One region of the Rhizobium sp. 10N414 genome, then DNA from elsewhere that is predicted to be linked to it. Evidence: predicted binding sites of a transcription regulator. Region 1 holds the regulator's gene; each other region holds the start of a gene.
The links. Region 1 encodes PhoB, which activates phosphate uptake and scavenging genes when phosphate is short. Its sites were predicted from a motif close to TGTCATNNANCTGTCAT; they were not measured.
Positions count from the first base shown of each region.

Region 2: the regulator PhoB is predicted to act here: its motif matches at 2,990-3,006, upstream of AC1DE4_RS20395 (DUF47 family protein).
Region 3: the regulator PhoB is predicted to act here: its motif matches at 2,546-2,562, upstream of AC1DE4_RS11670 (alkaline phosphatase D family protein).

Region 1 is NZ_JBFTIN010000001.1:140,636-145,849, forward strand. Features, by position in the region: gene argF (ornithine carbamoyltransferase) at 1-420, opposite strand, end outside; gene AC1DE4_RS00740 (aspartate aminotransferase family protein) at 463-1,659, opposite strand; gene AC1DE4_RS00745 (GcrA family cell cycle regulator) at 2,088-2,621, shown strand; gene phoB (phosphate regulon transcriptional regulator PhoB) at 2,715-3,398, opposite strand; gene phoU (phosphate signaling complex protein PhoU) at 3,435-4,148, opposite strand; gene pstB (phosphate ABC transporter ATP-binding protein PstB) at 4,192-5,007, opposite strand; gene pstA (phosphate ABC transporter permease PstA) at 5,022-5,214, opposite strand, start outside.
Region 2 is NZ_JBFTIN010000024.1:19,865-25,078, forward strand. Features, by position in the region: tRNA gene AC1DE4_RS20380 (tRNA-Asn) at 805-879, opposite strand; gene AC1DE4_RS20385 (hypothetical protein) at 997-1,293, shown strand; gene AC1DE4_RS20390 (inorganic phosphate transporter) at 1,294-2,298, opposite strand; gene AC1DE4_RS20395 (DUF47 family protein) at 2,299-2,940, opposite strand; gene AC1DE4_RS20400 (BA14K family protein) at 3,134-3,598, shown strand; tRNA gene AC1DE4_RS20405 (tRNA-Cys) at 3,722-3,795, shown strand; gene AC1DE4_RS20410 (hypothetical protein) at 4,393-4,575, shown strand; gene AC1DE4_RS20415 (hypothetical protein) at 4,796-4,942, opposite strand.
Region 3 is NZ_JBFTIN010000010.1:2,961-8,174, forward strand. Features, by position in the region: gene typA (translational GTPase TypA) at 1-741, opposite strand, end outside; gene AC1DE4_RS11670 (alkaline phosphatase D family protein) at 867-2,444, opposite strand; gene AC1DE4_RS11675 (ABC transporter permease) at 2,583-4,262, opposite strand; gene AC1DE4_RS11680 (ABC transporter substrate-binding protein) at 4,273-5,214, opposite strand, start outside.

The DNA.
Region 1 (5,214 bases):
GACATCAGCCATGATCTGGCAGGGGTGCGTATCATCCGTCAATGCGTTGATGACAGGAACGGTTGCATGCTCGGCGAGCTCCAGCATGCGGGCATGATCAGTCGTGCGGATCATGATCGCGTCGACATAGCGCGACAGCACCTTGGCCGTGTCACCGATCGTCTCGGCGCGGCCGAGCTGCATTTCTGTGCCCGACAGGAACAGCGTCTCGCCCCCGAGCTGGCGCATGCCAACGTCGAAGGACACGCGGGTGCGCGTCGAGGGCTTTTCGAAGATCATCGCCAGCATCTTGCCTGATAGCGGCTTGTCGCCCTGCCCGGCCTTGAAGGCCTGCTTGCGCGAGATTGCGTCATCCATGATGAGCCGTAGGTCGGATGCCGCGACGGCGGAGAGATCGAGGAAGTGTTTGGGGGAAGCCATTATCGTTACCTATCACGCCCGCCTTCCGACAGGCACTACTCATTAAGCCGTCTTCTTGACCTTCGCAGCGCGCACGCTTTCGGCGGCGCGTTCGAGGCGGGCAAGGCCCTCGCGGGCTTCGTCAGCAGTGACGACCAGAGGCGGCAGAAGACGAATGACATTGTCGCCAGCGGGTACGCCGAGCAGATGGGCGTCACGGATCGCCTGCAGCAGTTCGGAGGACGGCACGGCGGCCTTGACGCCGAGCAGCAGCCCCTCGCCCTTGATATCCTCGATGATATCAGGATAGCGATCCTTGAGCGAGGCCAGCCCTTGGCGGAATACCAGCGAGACGTCACGCACCTGCTGCAGGAAGCCCTCCGCGAGGATCACGTCGAGCACGGCACTGCCAACTGCCATGGCGAGCGGATTGCCGCCATAAGTGGAGCCATGCGTGCCGGCCTTCATGCCGGAAGCGGCCTCTGCCGTGGCAAGGCAGGCTCCGAGCGGGAAGCCGCCGCCGATGCCCTTGGCAACCGCCATGATATCGGGGGTAGCGCCTGACCACTCATGCGCAAAGAGCTTGCCCGTGCGGCCCATGCCGGTCTGCACTTCATCGAAAATCAGCAGCAGACCATGCTCGTCGCAGATCGCGCGAAGTGCCTTCAGGAACTCGTTCGTCGCCGGGCGGACGCCGCCTTCCCCCTGAATAGGTTCGATGAGGATCGCGGCCGTTTCATTTGTGATGGCGCTGCGGACTGCATCGAGATCACCGAACGGCACCTGATCGAAGCCAGGCGCCTTGGGACCGAAGCCTTCGAGGTATTTCTCCTGGCCACCGGCGGCAATCGTCGCCAGCGTACGGCCATGGAAGGCGCCTTCAAAGGTGATAATATGGAACCGCTCGGGATGGCCCTTGGAAAACTGATAGCGGCGCGCGGTCTTGATCGCGCATTCCAAGGCTTCCGCGCCGGAGTTCGTGAAGAACACCTTATCGGCGAAGGTCGCATCGGTCAGCCGCTTTGCCAGTGTTTCCTGACCCGGGATCTCATAGATGTTGGACAGATGCCAGACCTTGTCGGCCTGCTCCTTCAGCGCGCCAACCACATGCGGATGGCTGTGGCCAACGGAGGTGACGGCAACGCCCGCGCCGAAATCAAGATATCGCTCGCCCGTTTCGCTGATCAGCCACACGCCTTCTCCTCGCTCGAACCGCAGCGGGGCACGAGAGTAGGTGTCGTAAAGCGCGGCTTCAGCCATGGCGCGATCTCCTATCAGCAATCATCAGCAGCCGGACTCCGGCTAAGGAAAGCAGGTCCGGAAAATTAAAAATGCCGCCTTTCGGCGGCGAGCAGCACTATTTACTTTTCGCACTGCAATGTCAACAAAACTGAGGTTTCGCTGCATGCGTCAAGCAGCCATCCCGAGGCGCTCGACCTATCAACAACTATGTTGCATAAATGACTCTCACGCCCAGCAAGTTGGGGAAAACTTGAAAATCGATTCCCCGAGATTCAACCGACTCTTGTCACGGAGTCGGCCTCACACTAGGTTAAAACTCAATTACTAGGCTGCATGCGGCGGAACTAGTCACCAAAATTTGAGTAAGCGTTTCTTGCCTCGGATACGTCCGTGGCAACGGTGAAGGATTCTGCCTACACCAACGCTAATAAGGCGGAGACAGGGGCATGAACTGGACAGACGAGCGCGTTGAAAAACTGAAGAAGCTGTGGTCCGAAGGCCTGAGCGCCAGCCAGATCGCAGCACAACTTGGCGGTGTAAGTCGTAACGCCGTCATTGGTAAAGTCCATCGTTTGAGTCTGCCCGGCCGTGCCAAGGCCGGCGGTTCGACGACCACCGTCAGAACCCCCAAGCGCACGACTTCGGCGCCCCGCGCCACGAACTACGCCTCGCGGATCACCACACGCACCGTTACCCGCCAACAGGGCGCGACGATGCTCAAGGAAGAGATCGAAATCGATACGGTGGAGGAAGTCCGCTTCCGTCCGGCCGCAAATGTAATCGTTCCGATTTCTCGCCGCCTTGGCCTCACCGAGCTCACCGAGCGCACCTGCAAGTGGCCGGTCGGCGATCCGCTCAATGACGACTTCCACTTCTGCGGTTGCGAGTCCCCGGACTCTTCCCCGTATTGCACGTATCATCAGCGCATGGCCTACCAGCCGGTCAACGAGCGCCGCAAGGCCGCTAACCGGGTCGCCTGACCCGGAAGCCGGATAAGGAATAAAGAAAACGGGCCCTCGCGGGCCCGTTTTTCGTTGTAAGGGAAAGACCTCTCAGGCTCTCGCCTGAAAGGATCAGGCTTCCATCGAATAGCCGGCACCGCGCACGGTGCGGATGACGTCCTGCATGTTGGGCAAGTTCAAAGCCTTGCGCAGGCGGCCGACATGGACGTCAACAGTACGCTCGTCGACATAGATGTCGTGACCCCAGACGCCGTCGAGCAACTGCGAGCGCGAGAAGACGCGGCCGGGCGATGCCATCAAGAACTCGAGAAGGCGGAATTCGGTCGGGCCGAGGCGGACTTCGCGGCTCTTGCGGTGAACGCGGTGCGTCTCGCGATCCAGCTCGATATCGCCGCACTTCAGCAGCGTCGAGAGCACCTCGGGCTTGGCACGACGCAGCATCGCCTTGACGCGAGCGACAAGCTCCGGCGTCGAGAACGGCTTGACGACGTAATCGTCAGCACCGGTCGAGAGGCCGCGAACCCGTTCGCTTTCCTCGCCACGGGCGGTCAGCATGATGATCGGCAGGCGCTCGGTTTCCGGCCGCATGCGCAGGCGGCGGCAGAGCTCGATGCCAGACACGCCCGGCAACATCCAATCGAGGATGAGAAGGTCCGGCGTGCGTTCCTGAAGCCGGATCTCGGCCTCGTCGCCGCGCAGGATGGTATCGACCTCAAAGCCTTCGGCCTCAAGGTTATAGCGGAGAAGCACGCTCAGCGCTTCTTCGTCTTCAACGACAGCTACTTTAGGGATCATTCGTTTCGGTCTCCTGGGGGCGCGGTCGCGGAATGACTATTCAGTGACTGCGCCGACGGTGTTGGCGGTATCGTCCTTCGGACGTTCGCCTTCCGGCTGGGCACCGGTGGCCATGTAGTAGATCGTTTCGGCAATGTTGGTGGCGTGGTCGCCGATGCGCTCGATGTTCTTGGCGCAGAACAGAAGATGCGTGCAGCTGGTGATGTTGCGCGGATCTTCCATCATGTAGGTGAGCATTTCACGGAACAGCGAGGTGTACATCGCGTCGATTTCCTCGTCGCGCTCACGGACCGATTTTGCTTTGTCGGCAGCACGGCTCGTGTAGACGTCGAGGACTTCCTTGAGTTGGACGAGGGCGAGCTCGGACAGGTGCTCGAGGCCGCGGGCGAGCTTGCGCGGCACGCCGGCGCTCTGTACGGCAATGACGCGCTTGGCAGTGTTCTTGCCCAGGTCGCCGACGCGCTCCAGGTCTGCCGCGATGCGGATGGAGCCCATGATCTCGCGAAGATCGGCCGCCATGGGCTGGCGGCGGGCGATCGTGACGATCGCCTTGTCGCCGATCTCGCGCTCCGCGTGGTCGAGGATCACATCGTCCGAGATGACCTTCTGGGCAAGAGCCGTATCGCCGTTTACGAGCGCGCGTACGGCATCCGAGACCATCTGCTCGGCCAAGCCGCCCATTTCCGAGATACGGCGGGACAGGAACTTCAAATCATCGTCGTAGGCAGAAAAGATATGTGTCGATGCCATAGGGCTCATCCTTGAATATCGTAAGTGCTACCGAGACGGCCGATCAACCGAAGCGGCCCATGATGTAGTCCTGGGTGCGCGGATCGTCCGGGTTGGTGAACATCTTGTCGGTGTCATTCTCCTCGACGAGGTTGCCAAGGTGGAACATGGCTGTGCGCTGCGAAACACGGGCGGCCTGCTGCATCGAGTGCGTCACGATGACAATCGTGTAGTTCTCGCGGAGCTCGTGGATGAGCTCCTCGACCTTGGCCGTTGCAATCGGATCGAGTGCCGAGCATGGCTCGTCCATCAGGATGACTTCGGGGCTGACGGCGACGGCGCGGGCGATGCAGAGGCGCTGCTGCTGACCACCGGAAAGACCGGTGCCAGCTTCGTGAACGCGATCCTTCACCTCATTCCAGAGGCCGGCGCGCTGCAGGCTGTGTTCGACGATCTGGTCCATGTCGGCCTTCGACTTGGCGAGCCCATGGATACGCGGACCGTAGGCGACGTTTTCGTAGATCGTCTTCGGGAACGGGTTGGGCTTCTGGAACACCATGCCTACACGCGCGCGAAGCTCCACAACGTCGATATCCGGATCGTAGATATCTTCGCCATCGAGCGTGATCTTGCCAGTGACGCGGCAACCGTCGATCGTGTCGTTCATGCGGTTCAGGCTGCGCAGGAAGGTGGACTTGCCGCAACCGGATGGGCCAATCAGGGCGGTCACCGTGTTTTCACGGATGTTCAGCTTCACGTCGAACAGCGCGCGCTTCTCGCCGTAGTAAACGGAGACGTCCTGGCCGATCATCTTGTAGGGAATGGTGTTCATCTTCTGATCAACCGCTTTCTCAACTGCTGCTTCCGTCAACATGTTCATAATGTTTACTCCGTTTACCAGCGGCGCTCAAAGCGACGACGCAAGAGGATGGCTCCGAGGTTCATGAGGATCAGGAATAGGAGCAGGACGATAATGGCGCCGGAGGTCCGCTCGACGAAGGCGCGCTCGGCTTCATTGGCCCACATGTAGACCTGCACCGGCAGGGCCGTCGAAGGCTCCATGGGCGTCGCCGGAGCATTCGCGACG
Region 2 (5,214 bases), on a different contig from region 1:
AAAGGCGTTTCCGGGCACCAATGACTCCAATGTGACGTGATGCGTTCTGCCAGAACTGGGAGTGATTTTTATCCTACCGACCGGGTCTGGGAGGACTGGGATTCCGCTGTCAAAACTTGGCGGCTCCATGGTTGCTCCAAACGGTTGTCTCGATGTGTGTACATGGAAGGTGCCCCCTGATCCGTTCTCACCGTCGGTTATGAGATCGGTTGTTTTCGGCGCGCCTGGCACCGCTGACCTCCCAGGGGAATGCATCTGTCCGCTTCGCTACTACGACGCCAGTTCCGAAGTCTATTGCTGATTCCATGCTGCAGATCCCCCAGTTTCAATACACCGATCTCGCAACGCCGTTTGAGGGCGCGCATTGGATTCAAGAATGCGGAAATTGAAGAGGGCCGGGCCTGGCGGTCACGATAATCGAGACAAGCGCAAATGCTATTATAGCGCGCATTTGGGTGGGAGAATTGTGAAAGATCGGACCGGACACACAAGCACTAGCCCGGCGGTTAGGGAGCCGGCGCCGGGCCTAACGCGGACCTGGATGTTGGGCGATGCATAGTCCCACAGCGTGTTGGAAGCGCTGCGTGAGGGAAACCGCTAGGCGAGGAAAAATTCCCGGCCTATGGTCGAACGCTGAGCAGCGGACGCAAATTTTCTGATTCCACCACAGCGTGGCGTGGACGTCGTAGAAGATTATCCACAGGAACCAATCGGCCAAACGCGATTTCAAAAGTGGGGAGGGAAAGTGGGAAAAAAACGCCTGCTTTTGGAATATCAACAAAAGCAGGCGTTTATCTCTGAAACTGGCTCCCCGGGCCGGATTCGAACCGGCGACCTGTCGATTAACAGTCGAATGCTCTACCGCTGAGCTACCAGGGATCACCGCTCGCCGCGGTGTGAGTGGCCTAATACAAATGCTTGCCCGATTTGCCAAGCGGTTTTTTCAAAAAAATGACATCCGCTTGTATTCGTTCTGTATAACCCCATCTCCTGTGGATGACTGAAGCACATGATACCACTGGAAAACCGGCCGCCAAGCGATTTGGCATCGACCACACCACGGGCCGTCTCATTCTGGGGTCCGTAAGTTTCCCATTTCCGCGGTCGCGCCTTGCCCGGATGTCGATCGGCGTTGTGCTGATCCTGGGCGGCTTTTTGGGATTCCTGCCCGTGCTCGGCTTCTGGATGCTTCCGCTGGGGTTCCTTATTCTATCGCACGACCTGCCTCTCGTCCGGCGGATGCGGCGGCGATTGTCCGTCTGGTGGAAGAAGGGGAGGAAACCCGCCCCTTGATCAGCTGAACAGGCCTGCAGCCCAGTAGAAGAATGCGGAAATGAGTGCCGCTGCCGGAAGCGTAATGACCCAGGCGACGACGATGTTGCCCGCCAGGCCCCAGCGGACGGCTGAAAGGCGCCGTGCCGCGCCAACGCCGATGATGGCGCCGGTGATCGTGTGCGTCGTGGAAACAGGGATGCCGAGCCACGTGGCCGCAAAGAGCGTCAGCGCGCCGCCGGTCTCCGCGCAGAATCCCTGCATCGGGTTAAGGCGGGTTATCTTCGATCCCATCGTGTGAACGATCCGCCAGCCGCCGAAGAGCGTTCCCATAGCCATGGCTGTCTGACAGGACAGGACCACCCAGAGCGGTACGTGGAAGGTTCCGCCGAGATAACCCTGCGAATAGAGGAGCACCGCTATGATGCCCATTGTCTTCTGCGCATCATTGCCGCCATGGCCCAGCGAGTAGAGAGAGGCGGAAACGAACTGCATGAGGCGGAACGTCCGATCGACGGCGAACGGCGTTTGCCGAACGAAGATCCAGGAAACGGCAAGAACGAGGAAGAGCGCCAGGATGAAGCCGATCAGCGGCGACATGACGATCGCGCCGGCTGTTTTTAGCAATCCGCCCCATACGATCGAGCTGAAGCCGACCTTTGCGAGGCCAGCGCCTACCAGCCCGCCGACCAGCGCATGGGAGGAACTGGAAGGGATACCGAAGATCCAGGTGACGATATTCCAGATGATTGCGCCCATCAGCGCCGAGAAGATCACCAGCGGCGTCACGATGTTGGGATCGATGATGCCCGTCCCCAAGGTCTCAGCCACGTGCAGGCCGAAGAACAGGAACGCGATGAAATTGAAGAAAGCGGCCCAGACGACCGCGTGGTGCGGCCTGAGCACACGCGTCGAAACGATCGTCGCGATCGAGTTCGCGGTATCGTGCAGGCCGTTCAGAAAGTCGAAGAAGAGAGCGACCGCGATGAGAGCCGCCAGCAATGGAAAGGCGAGGGTGGCGTCCATCTAGACGTTCTCGATCACGATGCCGCTGATTTCATTGGCAACGTCCTCGAAGCGATCGACGACCTTCTCGAGTTCGCCGTAGATTTCGCTGCCAATGATATAGGCCATCGCATTCGACGCGCCATGCCGTACGAAGAGTCCCTTCAAACCATTGTCGTGCAGTTCGTCGGAGCGTCCCTCGACGCGGGTGACTTCCTCGGTGATCGCCATCAGGCGCGGGGCATTGGCGTTGATGCGGCTGAGCAGGGGGACCGCCTCGGCTATGAGGTGTGCTGCCTGGACGATCGCCGCTCCCATTTCCTGCATGCGCGGATCGAATTCGGTTTGCTCGAAGAGACGGATCGTCTTGACTGTCTTATGCATCATGTCGATCGCATCATCCATCGACTGGATCAGATCCTTGATATCAACACGGTCGAAAGGCGTGATGAAGCTCCGGCGGACCGCAAGCAGCACCTCGCGCGTGATGTTGTCGGCATCGTTTTCGAGCGCGACGATCCGGTCGCAATGGTGTTCGATATCCTTGCCTGCAAGCAATTCGTTGAGCGCTTCCGCCGCGCCGACGATTGTTCGGGAGTGCTGTGCAAAGAGATCAAAGAACTGATCCTCGCGAGGAAGAAGTTTACGAAACCAGCTGAGCATTCCATCCATCCATAGCTATTTTTGAAGGTCGTCATAAAATAGCGGGACTTGCAATAAAAGTGTCACAATTGCACCAGCCGCGATTCTTTTCGCCCGGAGATGGAAGGCGTAAGGCGGAACTTGGAAGCTTTTTGGACGTTATTATCCTGAGCGTTCTTCACGCGAAGTGCGTACGAAATTAGAAGGTGCCGGAATGAAAAAACTTGCGGTATTGATGTTGGCAATTGCGACGAGCCTCGCTGGCGTCGGTCCGTCTTTTGCCGAAAACTCAGGCGATGAGCATTCGGCTCAGAGTCGCGGTGGGTTTGGAGATTCCGGCGTCAGAAACAGCCGCGGCTTCGACCGCTGCAACATCTATCGTTGTGGCGGCTACCGCCATGGCCATTACGGGAATCGCGACTACGGAAATCGGTACTACGGAAATCGCTATTATCGCGACGGCTACTACCGCAACGATTACAACGATGCTGGCGCGCTGATCGGCGGTCTTGCTGCCGGCGCACTCATCGGCGGTCTGATCGCTTCGCAGCCGCAGGCCAGACCGGTGGGCAATTCACACGTCGACTGGTGTTACAGCCGCTACCGGTCCTATCGGGCCTATGACAACACCTATCAGCCTTATTACGGTCCGCGGCGGCAGTGCTATTCGCCGTACTAGTGGTTGACTACGGAACCGGCGGCATGACGATCCAAAATACCGCCGGTTTTTCAACTACCCCCTTGCACTCGATTTCTATTCATTCTAAATGCCCGCCAACGCTTCGGTCATGAAGCGTCGTGAGGCCTCGTGGCGGAGTGGTGACGCAGAGGACTGCAAATCCTTGTACCCCGGTTCAATTCCGGGCGAGGCCTCCAAACCTTCCCATACATTCTGCAGTCATTGATTTTGCGGCTGTGTTTCCCACAGTGCCGCGGTGTTGTGGTCGCGTCTTCAGGCCGCCATTCGGTCGACAACAGCGGCGAATTCAACGTGCTGGTTCCATCCGACGAAACTTCGAGCCTAACCTCGGCAACCGCCTACTCCAATCGGATTAGGACCTAGGTCCGTCTAGGATAGCCCCTGCTACGGGGCTATTGTGTCTCTTGCAAGTCTGCGGAGGACGGTGGGGCTTTGAGGCACCGGACCCACTTGCTGAACAGGTCCATTGCCCGTGGCAGACTCGGCGGGGGTATGTTCACTGTCCCGAAATGCTGGAGGGGCTAGCCAAGTAGGCTGGCCCTCCCGGCTTCTGGGTTGCCGCCTCGACGTAAGAGCCTTCAGTGTCGACAGCACTCTCTTTGTTGCGTCCGTTCCCGCGCCGCCAAGTTCACCTGCTTTGGCAATTGCTCCATCGGCATAGTGAGAATCCACACAACACTAGCGCTGGCGCATGTCTTCCATACCCAAATCGTCGGATTGCCGAATTTTCGATAGGCCCTAAGCTTTGTGTTGAGTTGTTAGGAGCGCCTCCCATGCCGGCGACCCAAATGCCGCAATTGATCTTTGCCCTGAGCGTGGCGCGGGAAATGGCGAAGCGCGAGCGGCACGCCGACGTGCTGGTGATACTGATCGACGAGGCCCTGAAGGAGGCAAAGGAAGAAGCGCTGCGCTACGGCATTCTCGTCGACATAGAAGAGGAAACGGAACTGCAATAGGCCCGCCGGGGCGGCCCCGGCCGCGGCTATCAAGGGCCCCGGCCGGGTTGTCGACCGGGGAGGGGCTGGGGAGGCTCCGAGGTCGGCGCCGATACGCTACAGCTCCCGTTTGACGACCGCTATTGGTGCTTAGAGCTATGTTTCGTCGTTTGTTCTTGCCTAAAAAGAACTTTGCAGTGGCGGTCCATTTGTCACCCAGCGAAAACGCCGCCGTTGGCGTTCAGTTCACTCGCTGCAGTGACGGCACTGGCGACACGCCCGACGTCGCGACATTCGGAGCGCCGACACGCACAAAGGGAATCAGGAGAATGATCGCGAGCAGCACGCAGATGAAAAGGCTGCCCAGCAAGATTGGTTTGATTGCCATGTCCCGTCCGTCGAATCCCAAGGAAACGACACTATTGGGGCAGAACCTGACAACGGCCTGAAGGCAGGCAGTCAGCTCGTTTCACGATCGAAAAGACCGCAGCAAAAGATGCCGACCAGTGTTGCGATGATGAAGAAGTCGAACAACGAGAGATATTCGATGATATTAGGCATGGCCTACTCCTCCTCTGTTCCTCCGGTTGCAATAATATCACGGCGCCCGCGTTTGTTCCATGAAGGATTGCGGTCGGGTCACTTCCGCGACACTCGTAC
Region 3 (5,214 bases), on a different contig from region 1:
GGATTCGATCAGCTTGCCATCCTGGCCGAGAACCTTGACGGCCTGGTTCGGCTTGATCGAGCCGGAATTGATACGGCCGGTGATGATGCGGCCGAGGAAGGGGTTGGCTTCCAGGATCGTGCCGATCATCGTGAACGGGCCTTCGGCAACCGTCGGCTCCGGAACGTGGTTGAGCACGAGGTCGAGCAGCGGTGCAAGACCCTGGTCCTTCGGGCCTTCAGGATTGACGTTCATCCAGCCATCGCGACCCGAACCGTAGAGGATCGGGAAATCGAGCTGCTCGTCGGTCGCGTCGAGGCTAGCGAAGAGGTCGAATACTTCGTTGATGACTTCTTCATGGCGGCCATCGGGACGGTCGATCTTGTTGATCGCGACGATCGGGCGAAGGCCGACCTTCAGCGCCTTGGAGACGACGAACTTCGTCTGCGGCATCGGGCCTTCGGAGGAGTCGACCAGAACGATCGCGCCATCCACCATCGAGAGAATACGCTCGACTTCACCACCGAAGTCGGCGTGGCCGGGAGTGTCGACGATGTTGATGCGAACGCCCTTCCACTCGACCGATGTCGCCTTGGCAAGGATCGTGATGCCGCGTTCCTTTTCCAGGTCGTTCGAGTCCATGACGCGTTCTGCAACGCGCTGGTTCTCGCGGAACGAGCCGGACTGTTTCAGGAGTTCGTCAACCAGTGTCGTCTTGCCATGGTCAACGTGCGCGATAATCGCGATGTTGCGAAGTGCCATATGTCTATATCTCTGAAGCTGGGGCGCCGCGCTGGGAGAAGGCGCCAATTTCATTTGGGCGGCTCATACAGTGTTTTTCGCGTTTGCGAAAGGGGGGAGGCCGGATTGCCTGCCATGCATGGACGTCAACTCGATATCTGCGGATCGAGCGTCGTCCGCCACAGCTCGGTATCGTTCCGATCCATCAGCCTCACGGTCAGTTGCTCGGTCTGCCCGTCGATGTCGACAAGCCCGAAGAACTGCATGCCTGCTGACGGCGGCAGGTTCTGCTCCGCACCGCCGGGTGCGGCTTTCATGAACTTCACCTCCGGCCCGAAAGTCATGTCGAGTTCCTGCGGCCCATAGGTTCCGGAATGCAGCGGACCCGCAACGAACTCCCAGAATGGCAGGAACTCGCGGAACTTGGCTTTACCGGGATCGTAATAGTGTGCAGCCGTGTAGTGAACGTCGGCTGTCAGCCAGATCATGTTCGCTATGCCGGCATCGCGGATGAAGCGCAGCAGATCGGCGAACTCCAGCTCGCGGCCAAGCGGGGCGCCATTGTCGCCGTTGGAGATCGACTCGCTGCCCGTCCGGTGGCCGTAATCGTCCCAGATCACCAGCCCGATCGGCAGATCGCAGGCGATCACCTTCCAGGTCGCGGTCGAGCGCACCAGTTCCCGCTTCAGCCACGCCACCTGGCGCTCGCCCAAAAGCCGCGACTCCGCCGTCGGCTCGACATCGAGCCCATGGCTATTCGGGCCACGATAGGAGCGCAGGTCGATGAAGAAGACATCGAGCAGCGGACCGTAAGACACCTTGCGGTAGATGCGGCCGGGCTCATCGGCCATGTAGCGTATTGGCGTCATCTCGTGAAAGGCACGGCTTGCGCGGGCTGCAAGCGTGGCGATGGACTTTTCCTTGTAACGATCGTCGTGGCGGAGGTCGGTCGAGGGCGACCAGTTGTTCAACACCTCATGATCGTCCCATTGATAGAGCACCGGACAGACCGCGTTGAACGCCTTCACATGGTCGTCGAGCAGATTATAGGCCCACTGGCCACGAAACTGGTCGAGCGTCTGCGCAATCTCTCGCTTTGCCTCGGAGACGATACGGTTCTTCCAGACACTACCGTCTCGCAGCCTGACCTCATCGGTAACAGGATTGTCCGCGTAGATGGTGTCGCCGGAGTGGATCATGAAATCCGGCCGGTGGTAAGCAATCGTCGAATAGGTCCGCATCCCCTCCTCGTCGATGCCCCAGCCCTGGCCGGCCGTATCGCCGGACCATGCGAAGCGGATGCTACGCTTGCCTGATGGCGCCGTGCGAAACTGCCCATGGATGGGTTCCGACAGATCGTTGACGTCCTGCAGATCGGCCGCGCGGAAGCGATAGAATATCTCTTGATCATCAGGGAGATTCTGGAGCAGCAGCTTTCCCGCGAGATTGGTGTCGGGCGTCACGTCTATGGGCGCGAGACGCACCGCATTAGCGAAACGGTCGCTCGTCGAATATTCGACATGCAGCCGTGCCGGCCGGTTCACCTGCGCCCAGACCACGCCCGAATTCGCATCGACATCGCCGGATTGCACTCCCGAGGTAAAGACCGGGCGACTGGACGAGCCGCGCGCGTAGTAGGGCATCGCCAGCCCCGCCAGTGCAAATCCGCCAACGGCGCCCATGGATGAGAGGAAGCGTCGGCGGGTCGTTTCAGTCAATGTCATGCCAAGGTCTATCCGGCTAACGGGAGGGAGGCCCGCGCCGAACCTATGGCGGCTGTCATGTCATCCGCTTGAAGGCGGCATGACGGTTTTTCGAAACTTCAACGACAGTTTTGTTACGAGAGCGCCGCTGGTGAGGCGCTATTCCGCCACCAATCCGCTGCGGCGAAGCAGCGTGAGCAGCAGAAGCGGCAAAAGCGTGGTGATGAGAATTGCGATGAAGGCCATCGCCATGCCGAGGCCGATCGACCCCTGCTCGAACTGGCGCCAGATGAAGGTGGCGATGGTCTGCATACCGACAGGTGCCACGACAACCGAGGCCACCAGTTCGCGCGAGGCAAGCGCAAAGACCAGCAGCATCGCCGAAGCAAGGCTCGGGAAGACAAGCGGCAGGAGGATGCGGTGAAAGGCGGTCACTCCGCTTGCACCAAAGACCCGGGCAGCCGCTTCCAGGCTGTCCCCTATCTGCTGGAAGGCCGCCGTCGTGTAGCGCACCGGTTGCGGCAGCAGGATACAGCAATAGGCAAGCAGTAGAATGAATGCCGTGTTGTATGGGGTCGCCGGCAGCCATGGCATGTTCCAGGCAAGGATCAGCCCGACGGCAACGACGATGCCCGGCAAAGCATTCGGCAGGATCGTCATCGTGTCGATCGCCGCGCGCCCGCGGATTTTCGTCTTGACGACCGTATAGGCGGCCAGCACGCCGATGAGCCCGGTAATCAAGGCCGTGCCGATGCCAAGCGAGAAGCTGTTGGCGAGCGCCACCAGGGCACCGGCGCCGTTGTTGAAGACGGACAGGAAGTTCTCGGCGCTGATGTTGTCGAGCGCCAACCCACCGGAAATCGTCCGCGACAGCGCCGTGAACAGGATCGACAGCAGCGGCACGCCCGTCGCCAGGAAGGCGACGACGGCAAAGGCGATGATCACGGGAACCTTCATCGCCCCAAGCGGCCGCTTGTCCTTGGCAGCCGGTTTGCCGCCCACGGTCTGATAGGACCGGCGGGCCAGGATCCATCGCTGCAGCAGGAATGTCAGCAGAGACATGATGACGAGCAGGATCGACAGGATCGCAGCGCCCGGCAGATCGATCGGCCAATCCGAGATCCGCAGGTCGATGCCGGTAACCAGGACCTGGAAGCCGGCGCGACGACCAAGGGCAGCGGGCGTACCGTATTCCTCGATCGCCGCGGCAAAGACCAGCATCAGGCTGGCAACGAGTCCGGGTGCCGACAGCGGCAGCGTGATCCGCCAGAAGGCACGCGCCGGCGACGCGCCAAACACGCGACCGACATCCGCATAACGCGCGCCGACCGCCTCCAGCGTGCGCGATACGGCGAAATAGACCACCGGAAAAGTGTTGAAGGCCATAACCATGGTCATGCCGAAGAGCGAAAACAGGAAGGGCGCGAGGTTGAAGCCCGCGATCTGCTGAATATAGCCGCGCGGCTGCAGCGTCATGATCCAGCCGAGCGTCGCGATGTAAGGCGGGATCATGAAGGGGACGAGCAGCAGCACATCCCACAGCGGTGCAAGCGGGATGCGGTAGAGTGCCCGAAACACGCCGAGCGGCACCGCCACCAGCGCCGAGGCCAGCACCACGCAGCTGCCGAGCAGAATGGTGTTGCCGGCCATGCCGATCAGCGCGCTATCGAAGAGCGTCGCAACAAGCGAAGAGAAAGGGCCCGCGAACGAGCCCTGTCCGATGTTGGGGAAGATGCCCTGAAGCACAACGGCGATGAAGGGAACGGCGACGATAACGGTCAATCCCGCGATCGCCAGCCAGGCGGCCGGCGCAGCGCCGCTACTATCGTGCGTCCTCATCGCCCTGCCCTTACTTACCGCCGAAGGTGTCGGTGACCTGCTTCAGCGTTTCCTTCCGCTTGCCGTAGACATCAGCGGTGTCGTACTTCAGCAGCTTCAGATCGCTGATCAGCGGACGGCTGGCCGGAATGTCGCTACGAGCCGGCATCAGCATCTGATCGGCAACGAGCTCCTGGCCTTCGTCGGAGAGCATGTAGTCGATGAACTTCTTCGCCTCGTCCTGGTTCTTCGACCAGTTGAGGATCATGGCCGGACGCGGCGCGATGACGGTGCCCGATTCCGGGAAGATCACATCGATGGCCTCGCCCTTTTCCTTGGCGTTGAGCGTTATGTAATCGACGGCACCGAAGACGGCAGCCTTCGCGCCCTGCAGAACCGGGTTCAGCGCTTCGGCATTGGCGCCGGCGATGATCGCGCAATTATCCTTCAGATCCTTGAAGAGCTTGAAGTCGTCCTGGCCCGCCAGAGCCGCCGTCAGCTCGAAGGACGAGCCGGATTGCGCCGGATCCGGAATATTGACGAGGTCCTTGTATTCGGGCTTCGTCAGGTCCTCCCACTCGGCGGGCTTCGGCGTGCCGCTCTTGGTGTTCCAGGCAATACCGAGCGCCGAGATGCCCTGGGCAACGGCCGTGTCGGTTTTCAGGAAATCAGGAACCTTGGCCGAGTTCGGGCTGGTGTAGGACACGAGCCAGCCGCGCTTGGCGAAGTCGGTTGCCGTATCCCAGGAAGCCGAAATGAGAACGTCAACGACCGGATTCGAGGCTTCGGCTTCGATACGGGCCATGACCTTGCCGGTCGTTGCCTGGAAAACGTTGACCTTGACACCGGTCTGCTTGGTGAAACCGGCCGACAGCTTGTCGATCAACCCCTGCGGACCAGCCGTGTAGACCGTGATGTCGGCATGGGCGACGCCGGCCATCAATGTTGCGGCGAGAACGCCGAAAGTGATGCT